Regions from separate parts of the Enterobacter sp. CFEC122 genome, predicted to be linked through region 1. Evidence: predicted binding sites of a transcription regulator. Region 1 holds the regulator's gene; each other region holds the start of a gene.
The links. Region 1 encodes CRP, which controls carbon source genes, mostly activating them, when cyclic AMP is high. Its sites were predicted from a motif close to ATGTGANNNNNNTCACAT; they were not measured.

Region 1 (3,119 bases):
CCAGCGTGATCGCCAGCATGCCTGCCAGGGTATAGCCTTCCGGCACGTGGAAGTGCAGCGTTACGCCTGCAATGATCAGCCCGGCCATGGTGCCGCCCGCCCGGTGCAGAATACGCACCCGCGTGGCGCCGTAGCCGTTCTGGGTGACGAACAGCACGGTCATTAAGATCCAGTAGGGCTTCGGCAGATGCAGCGCCATGCCCATCAGGCTGGCGATACTGAGCATCACGCTAATTCGTGCGGCATTGCGCAGGGCGGACGATTTGAGAGACAGATAGCTTTTGAGCGCGGGCAACAGGGGAAGCCGTTTTTGTTTATCTGCCATCAGGTCGCGGGAATAAAGCGGGCGCTGGGTGCGCAGCACGCGGGCGATGCGGCTAAAGTGCCAGGCGGCAAACTGGCCGACCGGGTTATCCGGATGCTGACGGGCGATTTTCTCCAGCGCGCCGAGCTGTTTTTCCATGTTAAAGCGCGTGGGATAGCGGTGGTAGAGAATATCGTCAGCCAGCACGCGCAGGCGTGCCGAGACGGTCTGCGCGTTCCAGCGGATCACCGCTTCGGCGTGGCTGCGCTCAACCAGCTTTTGCACCTCCTGCGGGTGGTGCAGGCTAACGGAGATATGCTCCTGCAGATCCAGGCCTACCTGGAAGGTGCGCAGCAGCCGTTTGTACTCGTGGTTCTTGTTGGCGGCGAGCATATGCAGCTGCTGATAGCACTGGCTTATCAGATCCACCACCTTCTGCTGGCGCGTCAGCAGCGGCGGTAAGGCTTTTTCCGGATCGGTATGCTGGGTGAGCAGGGTGTATTTGGCTTCGCAGTATTCCGCCAACTGCACATAGAGCAGGCTCAGGGATTCGCGCAGCGGCTGTTCCCGCCACAGCCAGAACCAGAACCAGTTAAACAGCCCGTACCACAGTGTCCCCAGAGCGTAGATCAGCAGCGGCTCCCACACCGGCATATTCCCGGCGAGGCTCAGCGTGAAGATGGCCGCAATCAGCGAGGCGGGTAGCAGGCGGGCGTGCAGCGAGCTGATTTCCGCCGTGACGCCGAGCGTCATCGCCAGCACCGTCAGGATCAGCGGCAGCGGGATGTCCCGGGCCAGTAAAAGCTGTACGGCAAGGCTACAGCCAGCAAACAGGCAGCCGCCCACGATCAGTCGTTTGAAAAAGCGCTTATGCGGTGTGTCCAGGCCGGCAATGTTGCAGCAGGCGGGCACGAGGGAAAAGAGCAGGCCTTGCTGAAGGTGTCCGAGGATCAGGCCGATGGCCACGGGTAGACACAACACCAGCGTTTGTCGCAGTGCGTAGTTGACTTCCGGGTGATAGATCAGCCTGCGCCACATGAGGAGTAGAGACAAAAACGGCGTGACACCTTGCGATGGCACGCCGTTTAAGCGGAATTAACGCGTTCCGTAGACCACGATGGTTTTACCGTGGGCGGAGATCAGGTTTTGATCTTCCAGCATTTTCAGGATACGGCCCACTGTTTCACGGGAGCAACCGACGATCTGACCAATTTCCTGACGGGTAATTTTAATTTGCATGCCGTCCGGATGGGTCATGGCGTCCGGCTGTTTCGCCAGGTTCAGCAGAGTTTGTGCGATGCGGCCCGTCACGTCCAGGAAGGCGAGGTTGCCCACTTTCTCTGAGGTGACCTGCAGACGGCGCGCCATCTGGGAAGAGAGACGCATCAGAATGTCAGGGTTAACCTGAATCAGCTGACGGAACTTCTTGTAAGAAATTTCAGCCACTTCACATGCTGTCTTTGCACGAACCCAGGCGCTACGTTCCTGGCCCTCTTCAAACAGGCCCAGTTCACCGATGAAATCGCCCTGGTTCAGATAAGAAAGGATCATCTCTTTCCCTTCTTCATCTTTGATCAGCACTGCCACCGAGCCTTTAACGATGTAATACAACGTTTCCGCTTTTTCACCCTGGTGAATCAGCGTGCTCTTTGATGGGTACTTATGAATGTGGCAATGAGACAAGAACCATTCGAGAGTCGGGTCTGTTTGCGGTTTGCCAAGCACCATGCGCTGTTATCCTCTGTTATAAGCTGTCACCAGAGTCATCAGATGCATCCGGACTCTGGGGTTGCAATCGAATTCTTACCCATACCCTGGGAAGTCGGCTACCGTAACGTTTCGCAGCCAGTAAAGTTTGATGTCCTCTGCATACATGTGTAACGTCAATGTATTACTGTAGCATCCTGAGTGTTTTAGCATAGCTTTCGCCGCGTGTCTCCTGGTGTCTCGCTTCAGCATGATGCAGGTCGCCTTCCATTGCGAGAAATGTAACGCACGCGTAATCTGTCACCAAAAATGCAACGTTGGAGTTTAAGAATATGCAAGCGCGCGTGAAGTGGGTTGAAGGTTTAACGTTCCTGGGCGAGTCCGCGTCAGGGCATCAGATTTTGATGGATGGTAACTCCGGCGATAAAGCGCCCAGCCCAATGGAAATGGTGCTGATGGCGGCAGGGGGATGCAGCGCCATTGACGTGGTGTCGATTCTGCAAAAAGGCCGTCATGACGTGACGGATTGTGAGGTCAAACTCACGTCAGAACGCCGCGAAGAGGCGCCACGCCTGTTCACCCACATCAATCTGCACTTTGTGGTCACCGGTAAAGAACTGAAAGACGCGGCGGTTTCACGTGCGGTGGACCTGTCTGCGGAGAAGTACTGCTCTGTCGCGTTAATGCTGGAGAAAGCGGTAAAAATCACCCATTCGTATGAAGTGATCGAGGCTTAATGTTTTGGCGGGTGGCGCTTCGCTGACCCGCCCTACAAAAGCACGACCGTAGGCCCGGTAAGCGCAGCGCCACCGGGCAAAAAACTCACGCGATCTGTTTCCCTTCCATCAATCGCTCCACCAGCGGCGTCATGATGAGCTCCATCGCCAGCCCCATTTTTCCGCCCGGTACGACTAATGTATTCATGTGAGAAATAAACGAGCCCTGCAGCATCGCCAGCAGCCAGGGGTAGTCAATGCCTTCGAGATTGCGGAAATGGATCACCACAAAGCTCTCATCCAGGGATGGGATACTTTTGGCCGCGAACGGGTTGGAGGTGTCCACCGTCGGCACGCGCTGGAAGTTGATATGGGTGCGGGAAAACTGCGGC
Region 2 (3,119 bases), on a different contig from region 1:
CCACCAGCGAGTAACCTGCTTTGATGAGGTTCTTACTCATTGGTTTACCCATGATCCCCAGGCCAATAAAACCCACTTTCAGCGTCATAATCTGTTTCCTCAATGATGGTTATTTTTTAAAAGCGTCCGCTAATTTCTGCGTAGCCGAGCGGAAAACGCCGAGGTCGCTGCCGACGGCAACAAACGTGGCTCCCCACTCCAGGTAGCGGCGGGCGTCAGCCTCAACCGGCGCCAGAATGCCGCACGGCTTGCCGTGTGCTTTGGCGCGGGCAAAGATGTGCTGGATCGCGCGCTGCACGTCAGGGTGGCTGGCGTTACCCAGATGGCCAAAGGCCGCAGCCAGATCGCTTGGGCCGACGAAGATCCCGTCCACGCCGCTTGTGGCGGCAATCGCGTCGACGTTATCGACGCCCTGCTGGCTCTCGATCTGAACCAGAATGGTGATGTTGCTGTTGGACTGCGCGAAATAGTCCGGGACGGTGCCAAACATATTGGCGCGGTGCGAAACGGAAACGCCGCGGATCCCTTCGGGAGGATAGCGCGTTGACGCCACGGCCAGCGCCGCTTGCTCTTCCGTCTCCACAAACGGGATCAGGAAGTTGTAGAAGCCGATATCCAGCAGACGCTTAATAATCACCGGTTCGTTGGTGGGGACACGCACCACCGGGGCACTGTTGCTGCCTTTCAGCGCCATCAGCTGCGGAATAAACGTGCTGATATCGTTTGGTGCATGTTCGCCGTCCAGCACCAGCCAGTCGAAACCGGCCAGGCCCAGCACTTCGGTGCTGATAGGGTTTGCCAGCGCGGACCAGCAGCCAATCTGAATCTGGTGCGCCGCGAGGGCCGCTTTAAATTTATTCGGGAAGATAGCGTTATTCATCGTATTTACCTTTTTAATTCCGCAGCCTTTTTCAGTACCGTTTTATTTATTCAGACACCGCGCCAGCATGATATTTATTATTCGGACATATTCTGGCGTAATAAAATCGTCATTCAGTATAAGATGCAATCCACGACCGCACATTGTTTTAATGCTCAGGCATTACGCTATTTTTCGATAAAAATTTTTGCATATGCACAAAGCACTGGGCGCTAATGCACAGAATCAAGGATTACGGGCTCGCGAGCGATCGGGATCACATTTTGATATTGAATCTGCTGACATGCTTTATTTCTGAAAGTCGCGTATTTATTTCTACCATCAGAAAAATGGCTGAACCTATTATCAGAATTTTGCTGGAGAATACTGACCAATGGCCGACATTGAAATTCGACAGGCACCCCCGACGGCGTTTTATATAAAAGTGCACGATGCCGATAACGTGGCGATTATCGTCAACGACAATGGCTTAAAAGCAGGAACCCGCTTCCCGGACGGGCTGGAACTGACTGAGCATGTTCCGCAGGGACATAAAGTCGCCCTGGTGGATATCCCTGCTGAAAGCGAAATTGTGCGTTACGGTGAAGTCATCGGCTATGCCGTCCGTCCTATTCCGCAGGGAAGCTGGGTGGAGGAGTCGCTGGTGGCGCTGCCAGAAGCGCCGCCGCTGAACACGCTCCCGCTAGCAACCCGCGTGCCGGAACCGCTTCCCCCGCTGGAAGGCTATACCTTTGAAGGGTATCGCAATGCGGACGGCAGCGTCGGCACCAAAAATCTGCTCGGCATTACCACCAGCGTGCACTGCGTGGCGGGCGTTGTGGATTACGTGGTGAAAATCATCGAACGCGATCTGCTGCCAAAATACCCGAACGTCGACGGCGTGGTGGGCCTGAACCACCTCTACGGCTGCGGCGTGGCGATTAACGCGCCCGCTGCGGTGGTGCCTATCCGCACCATCCACAATATCGCCCTGAACCCCAACTTTGGCGGCGAAGTGATGGTTATTGGCCTGGGATGTGAAAAGCTCCAGCCCGAGCGCCTGCTGCAAGGCACGGAAGATGTCAAAGCCATTCCGGCAGACGAGGCCAGTATCGTGCGCCTGCAGGACGAACGCCACGTCGGTTTCCGCTCAATGGTCGACGATATTTTGCAGGTAGCAGAACGCCATCTGGACAAGCTCAACCGCCGCCAGCGCGAAACGTGCCCGGCGTCGGAGCTGGTGGTCGGAACCCAGTGCGGCGGCAGCGATGCCTTCTCCGGCGTGACGGCCAACCCGGCGGTGGGCTATGCGTCCGATCTGCTTGTTCGCTGCGGCGCCACGGTGATGTTCTCCGAGGTGACTGAAGTGCGTGACGCCATCCATCTGCTGACGCCGCGCGCCGTTAATAAAGAGGTCGGCAAGCGACTGCTTGAGGAGATGGCCTGGTACGATAACTATCTCGATATGGGCAAAACCGACCGCAGCGCCAACCCGTCTCCGGGCAACAAGAAAGGCGGCCTGGCAAACGTGGTGGAAAAAGCCCTCGGCTCTATTGCCAAATCCGGGCAGAGCGCCATTGCAGAAGTGCTCTCTCCGGGCCAGCGCCCGACGAAACGCGGCCTGATCTACGCGGCAACGCCGGCCAGCGATTTTGTGTGCGGCACGCAGCAGGTAGCATCCGGCATTACGGTACAGGTCTTTACCACCGGGCGCGGCACGCCGTACGGCCTGATGGCGGTGCCGGTGATCAAGATGGCGACTCGCACCGAGCTGGCAAACCGCTGGTATGACTTAATGGATATTAACGCGGGCACCATCGCCACCGGAGAAGAGAGCATTGAGGACGTGGGCTGGAAGCTGTTCCACTTCATTCTGGATGTCGCCAGCGGGCGAAAGAAAACCTTCTCGGACCAATGGGGATTGCATAATCAGCTGGCGGTGTTTAACCCGGCACCGGTGACGTGATTTTCCGTCCCACATCTATCCCGCATTTAGGTAACCCGTCGGACACGCCGCAAACCTTCCAGGTTGAGGCGATACCTGCTAGCTAAAAGACACATAACGATCCGTAGGCCGGATAAGGCGTAGCCGCCACCCGGCAAAAACCGGCAGGGGATGCCTTACTCCCCCTGCTGCTCCAGCGCATACTTATACAACGCATTTTTCTTCACGCCGTGAATTTCTGCCGCCAGCGCAGCGGCTTTCTTCAGCGGCAATTCCGACTGCAGCAGCGCCAGCGTGCGCAGCGCGTCGGCAGGA
Region 3 (3,119 bases), on a different contig from region 1:
GAAGCTGCTGGTCGCGAATGACCATCAGGATCAGCGACGTTTCCGGCAGCGCAGCCAGATCGATCAGATGATTGCTTTCGGCGGGATAGAGTTCGCTCTGATAGCGGTCCAGCGCCGCGATCAGGCTGAGAATGTCCGGGTGACGTGCAGATTCAGAGGTAATGGAATACATGGCAGGCTCCTTGCTTTTTTTGTGAGGCTAAATGTCAACATAGCGCAGGCCTGCCAGGGTGCTTCATACAATTAACTTATCGTACCGCTCCGTTAGCGCAAAAAGATTTTCCCTTTCAGGTACAGGGTGGCCTGACCGCCAATCAGCACGCGGTCGCCCTTCATTTCGCAGCGCAGATCCCCGCCACGGTGCGCCCCCTGGTGGGCATAAAGTGACGTTTTACCCAGCTTTTCGCTCCAGTATGGGATCAGCATGCTGTGGGCGGATCCGGTAACCGGATCTTCCGGCACCCCTTCCCCCGGGCAGAAGAAGCGGCTGACGAAGTCATATTTTTCGCCCGGCGCCGTCACGCAGACCATTTTATCCAGCGGGATCATCGCCCCAATATCCGGCGTTAACGCTTCCACCTGCTGCTGGCTCTCCAGCACCACCAGGTAATCACGTCCGACGCGCACCTCTTTTGCGTCTGGGATGCCCAGCGCGCTAAACAGCAGCGCAGGTGGGTTCTCGACCACCTCCGTTGACCACGCGGGGAAGTTCAGCGTCAGCCAGTCGCCGCTGCGTTTGACCGTCAGCTCGCCCACGAAGCGCGTGGTGAAGGTAATTTCAGTGTGCGGATAGTCAAGGTATTCGAAAATAACGTGCGATGCGGCAAGCGTAGCATGGCCGCACAGGTTAATTTCATCGAGCGTGGTAAACCAGCGCAGTTCAAACCCACCGTCGGTGCGTACAAAAAAGGCGGTCTCAGACTGGTTATGCTGCTGCGCCATTTTGAGCAGCGTCTCGTCCGGCAGCCACGCTTCCAGAGGACATACCGCTGCCGCGTTGCCGCCAAAGGTTTTGTCGCTGAAGGCATCCACCAGATAAAAATCAATTTCCTGCATTGTCTCTTCCTCTCTTGTTATGGGTATTTAGCGCAGAAAAACTGTGCCTTTCAGATAAAGTGAAGCCTGTCCGCTCATCAGCACGCGCGAGCCTTTCAGCTCACAGCGCACGTCGCCGCCGCGCGCGGAAACCTGACGGGCAAGCATGGCTGTTTTCCCCAACTGTTCACCCCAGTACGGGATCAGCATCGTGTGCGCGGAGCCGGTGACCGGGTCTTCCGGAACGGATACCCCGGGGGAGAAAAAGCGGCTGACAAAATCGTATTCCCCCTCACCCCGTGCCGTCACGCTCACCTTATGCTCGCCCGGCGTCATCGCCGAAAAGCGTGGCGCGAGTGCTTCAACCTGCTGGCGATTGTCCAGCACGATCAGCCAGGCGCGCCCTTTGCGTGCTGCAACGTAATGACGGATACCGAGCGCCGAGAGCATCTCCGGCGGCGGCGTCTCTTCATGGGTTGGACATGCCGGGAAGTCCAGCGTCATCCACTCCCCCTCCCGGCTGACCGTCAGGCGGCCAGAGGCGGTATCAAAGTGGATCCGCGAGTCGGGGTAATCCAGTTCATTAAACAGAACGTACGCGGCGGCAAGGGTGGCGTGGCCGCAGAGATTGACTTCGGTAAGCGTGGTAAACCAGCGTAGCTCAATGCCTCCTTTAGTGCAGACGAAAAAGGCCGTTTCCGACTGATTATGCTGCTGTGCCATTTTCAGCAAGGTCTCATCGGGTAACCATTCCTTGAGCGGACAAACGGCGGCCGGGTTGCCGCCAAACGTGGTATTGCTGAACGCATCGACCAGATAAAAATCAATCTCCTGCATTGTCTTACCGCCTGTTTTTATTGTGTTGTTCTTTTATATTCAATGAAAACAGCGCTCCCGGCTACCGCTTTCATAAGGTAAATATTGAGATCTGCGTCACATAATGGTTGAGTTTTCGCCATTCAACGTTTTAAGATCGTCTCCTCTTCTTTTCAGCAACGAATCTCCGACATCCCTATGACAACGAACACAGTTTCCCGCAGGGTTGCGTGGCTACGCGTGGTCACGCTGGCCATTGCCGCGTTTATTTTTAACACCACAGAATTTGTGCCGGTTGGGCTGTTGTCTGACATCGCTGACAGTTTCCAGATGGAAACGGCGCAGGTGGGCATTATGTTGACCATTTACGCCTGGGTGGTGGCGCTGATGTCCCTGCCGTTCATGCTGCTGACCAGCCAGATAGAGCGGCGCAGGCTGCTGATCGGTCTGTTTGTCTTATTCATCGCGAGCCACGTGCTGTCGTTTATGGCGTGGAATTTTACGGTGCTGGTCATCAGCCGCGTCGGTATCGCCTTTGCCCATGCGGTGTTCTGGTCGATCACCGCGTCGCTGGCGATTCGCCTGGCACCGGCGGGTAAACGCGCGCAGGCGCTAAGCCTGATTGCTACCGGTACCGCACTGGCGATGGTGCTGGGCCTGCCGATTGGCCGCATCGTGGGGCAATACTTCGGCTGGCGTACCACCTTCTTCGCCATCGGCATGGGCGCGCTGGTGACGCTGGTGTGTCTGATTAAGCTGCTGCCCGCGCTGCCGAGCGAGCATTCCGGCTCGCTGAAAAGCCTGCCGCTGCTGATGCGTCGCCCTGCGCTGCTGAGCATCTACCTGCTGACCGCCATCGTGGTAACGGCCCATTACACGGCGTATAGCTACATTGAACCGTTTGTGCAGGTGGTAGCAGGCTTTAGCGCCAACTTTGCCACCGTCTTACTGCTGATCCTCGGCGGCGCGGGGATTATTGGCAGCGTGCTGTTCGGCAAGCTGGGTAACCGGCATGCCTCCTCGCTGGTGAGCAGCGCTATCGGCCTGCTGCTGGCCTGTCTGCTGTTGCTGATGTCCGCCGCGGGCAGTGAAAGCCATCTGGCGATCCTCAGCCTGTTCTGGGGCGTGGCGATCATGATTATTGGCCTGGGCATGCAGGTGAAGGTGCTGGCCCTGGCGCCGGATGCGACGGACGTCGCCATGTCGCTGTTCTCGGGAATTTTCAATCTGGGGATTGGCGCGGGTGCGCTGGTGGGTAATCAGGTCAT
Region 4 (3,119 bases), on a different contig from region 1:
GGGGCCTGCTCGTTCAGCATCAGCCGACGGGCGGCTTCCCGGAACGCTGCATCCTCCATGCATTCATTAATATGCGCGTAGCCGGCAAGATACCCGAGATACGCCAGGAAAGAGTGGCTGCCGTTGAGCATGCGTAATTTCATCTGCTCCCACGGCAGAACATCCTGCACCATCTGGACACCCGCCACTTCCCACTCGGGACGGCCGGCGACAAAATTATCTTCTATTACCCACTGAATGAACGGCTCGCAGCTGATGGCGCACGGATCTTCCACGCCGAGCGCGTCGGTGATTTCCGCCAGCGAGGCCTCCGTCGCGGCGGGAACAATCCTGTCGACCATCGTTCCGGGGAAGCTTACGTGGGTATCGATCCATTCAGATAACCCTGCGGAACGTTTTTGCGCCATGCCCAGCACGGCGTTTTTCACCACGTGCCCGTTGTCCGGGATATTGTCGCAAGAGAGCACGGTAAAGGCAGGCAGGCCGCGCTCGCGGCGGCGGTGGAGGGCTTCGACCAGGATCCCAGGGGCGGAATGTGGCTCTGAGGGGTTTTCAAGGTCGTGGACGATCCGGGGGTTATTCAGGTCGAGCTTCCCGGTCGCGGGATCGATGCAATAGCCTTTCTCTGTGATGGTGAGCGAGACAATCGCGACCTGAGGCTCGCAAAATTTCTCAATAATGGCGGGCAGGGAGTCCAGCTTTGCGTTCAGGCATTCATGGACGGCACCGACGATAATGGCCTCATTTCCTTCAGCCCCTTTTTCCAGCACGGTGAACAGATGATCCTGCGCGCGCAGCTGGCTCATCAGCACGTCGCCGCTGAAGAGGCTAATCTCACAAATCCCCCAGTCGCCGCCTTTTTCATTCAGCACCCGATTTGTTAACAAGGCCTGGTGCGCACGGTGAAACGCGCCAAAGCCAAAGTGGACGATGCGGGAGCGCAGTTGCTGACGATCGTAGCGCGGTTGCTGAACCCGGGCAGGAAGGGCGGTGGAGGCAATTGTCTTCATGAGATACACCTGATTAACCATTAATTAACAATGCCAGTGTAAAGTTATATGACAGCAAATAAAATTGGTGAGCCGTAAATATCCCCGTTATGTGAGTTTGATCAATCAATGTGTGGCGGTGTATTGACCCTTCGCGGTAAACATGTATGGTAGTCGTCATTGTAGTAACGCATATTGGTATAACAACTTAAGAGGGTGAGGCAATGGAACAAACCTGGCGTTGGTACGGGCCGAACGATCCGGTTTCTCTTGATGATGTGCGTCAGGCTGGCGCAACGGGTGTCGTCACGGCGCTGCATCATATTCCTAACGGTCAGGTCTGGCCGGTAGAGGAAATACAGACGCGTCAGGCGCTGCTGGCGGAAAAAGGATTAACCTGGTCTGTGGTAGAAAGCATTCCGGTTCACGAAGACATCAAAACCCATTCCGGCGAGTATCAGGCCTGGATTGCCAACTATCAGCAGAGCATCCGTAACCTCGCGGCCTGCGGTATTGATACCGTTTGCTACAACTTCATGCCCATTCTGGACTGGACGCGTACAGACCTCGAATATCAAATGCCGGACGGCTCAAAAGCGCTGCGCTTCGATCAGATTGCCTTTGCGGCATTCGAACTGCACATTCTGAAACGCCCTGGCGCCGACGCGGATTACACCGCTGAAGAGCAGCAGCAGGCGCTCCAATGGTTCAATGCCGCCAGCGACGCGGATATCGAAAAGCTGACCCGTAATATTATTGCGGGCCTGCCGGGTGCCGAAGAGGGGTATACGCTGGATCAGTTCCGCGCCCGCCTGGCGGAGTACGGCAATATTGATAAGCAGCAGCTGCGTGAAAACATGGCGTATTTCCTGCGCGCAATTGTGCCGGTCGCGGAAGAGGTGGGGGTTCGCCTGGCGGTACATCCGGACGATCCACCGCGTCCTATCCTCGGCCTGCCGCGTATCGTGTCTACGATTGAAGATATGCAGTGGCTGAAAGAGACGGTCGACAGCATTCACAACGGCTTTACCATGTGTACCGGCTCCTACGGCGTGCGGGCCGATAACGATCTGGTGCGGATGATTGAAACCTTCGGCGATCGCATTCACTTTACGCATCTGCGCGCGACCTGCCGTGAAGAGAACCCAAAAACCTTCCACGAGGCGGCGCACCTGGGCGGTGATGTGAATATGGTCGCGGTGGTGGACGCTATTCTGGCGGAAGAGGCGCGTCGCAAGCAGGCTGGCGATGTGCGTCCTATCCCGTTCCGTCCGGATCACGGACACCAGATGCTGGACGATCTGCGTAAGAAAACCAACCCGGGCTATTCGGCGATTGGCCGTCTTAAAGGGATGGCGGAAGTGCGCGGCGTTGAGCTGGCGCTGAAGATGACGAAGTATCCGGAGCTGCTGTAAACGGAATTGCCGGGTGGCGGCTTCGCCTTACCCAGCCTACAAAAACACAAAAACCGGCTTCTGGGCCGGTTTTTTCGTAGGTCGGGTAAGCGTAGCGCCACCCGACAAACGCCGCAATCAGTCAGCGCGACCCATATAGCGTTTTTCTTCGATATGGATGCGGATTTTCTCGCCAGCAGAAAGGTATTCCGGCACCTGCACAACCAGGCCGGTGGTCAGGGTAGCCGGTTTGTTGCGGGCACTGGCGGATGCGCCTTTGATGCCTGGTGCGGTTTCAACGATTTCCAGATCGACGGTCTGAGGCAGTTCCAGCGCCAACAGCACGCCGTCCCAGGTCAGAACCTGCATATCAGGCATACCGCCTTCCGGGATGAACAGCAGCTCTTCTTCAATCTGGTCTTTGGTGAAGATATACGGGGTGTAATCTTCTTTGTCCATGAACACGTATTCGTTGCCGTCGATGTAGGAGAAATCAACATAGCGACGGGTCAGGGTCACGGTATCGACGATATCGTCCCCTTTAAAGCGCTCTTCCACCTTCAGGCCGGTACGCACATCGGCGAAACGCATTTTGTACAGCGTAGCTGCACCACGGGCGCTTGGTGCCTGAATATCGATATCTTTCACAATCAGCAATTTGCCGTTGTAATTCAGTACCATACCTTTCTTAATTTCGTTCGCTCTTGGCATTGCAGTAATCCTGTTTACGGGAGGT

Region 2: a site for CRP is predicted at 1,125-1,142, ahead of garD (galactarate dehydratase). Genes of this name have one in related genera too.
Region 3: a site for CRP is predicted at 1,957-1,974, ahead of ACVCAM_RS05305 (PhzF family phenazine biosynthesis protein). Genes of this name have one in related genera too.
Region 4: a site for CRP is predicted at 1,100-1,117, ahead of uxuA (mannonate dehydratase). Genes of this name have one in related genera too.

What each region holds. Positions count from the first base shown of each region.
Region 1 covers NZ_JBRIQR010000028.1:55,351-58,469, forward strand. The annotation lists gene ACVCAM_RS18340 (YccS/YhfK family putative transporter) at 1-1,342, opposite strand, end outside; gene crp (cAMP-activated global transcriptional regulator CRP) at 1,400-2,032, opposite strand; gene ACVCAM_RS18350 (OsmC family protein) at 2,344-2,748, shown strand; gene ACVCAM_RS18355 (phosphoribulokinase) at 2,834-3,119, opposite strand, start outside.
Region 2 covers NZ_JBRIQR010000006.1:21,828-24,946, forward strand. The annotation lists gene garR (2-hydroxy-3-oxopropionate reductase) at 1-88, opposite strand, end outside; gene garL (2-dehydro-3-deoxyglucarate aldolase) at 110-880, opposite strand; gene garD (galactarate dehydratase) at 1,254-2,825, shown strand; gene rsmI (16S rRNA (cytidine(1402)-2'-O)-methyltransferase) at 2,981-3,119, opposite strand, start outside.
Region 3 covers NZ_JBRIQR010000005.1:23,944-27,062, forward strand. The annotation lists gene ACVCAM_RS05295 (GNAT family N-acetyltransferase) at 1-172, opposite strand, end outside; gene ACVCAM_RS05300 (PhzF family phenazine biosynthesis protein) at 265-1,056, opposite strand; gene ACVCAM_RS05305 (PhzF family phenazine biosynthesis protein) at 1,084-1,872, opposite strand; gene ACVCAM_RS05310 (sugar transporter) at 2,050-3,119, shown strand, end outside.
Region 4 covers NZ_JBRIQR010000008.1:12,573-15,691, reverse strand. The annotation lists gene ACVCAM_RS07495 (mannitol dehydrogenase family protein) at 1-1,010, opposite strand, end outside; gene uxuA (mannonate dehydratase) at 1,214-2,404, shown strand; gene yeiP (elongation factor P-like protein YeiP) at 2,522-3,094, opposite strand.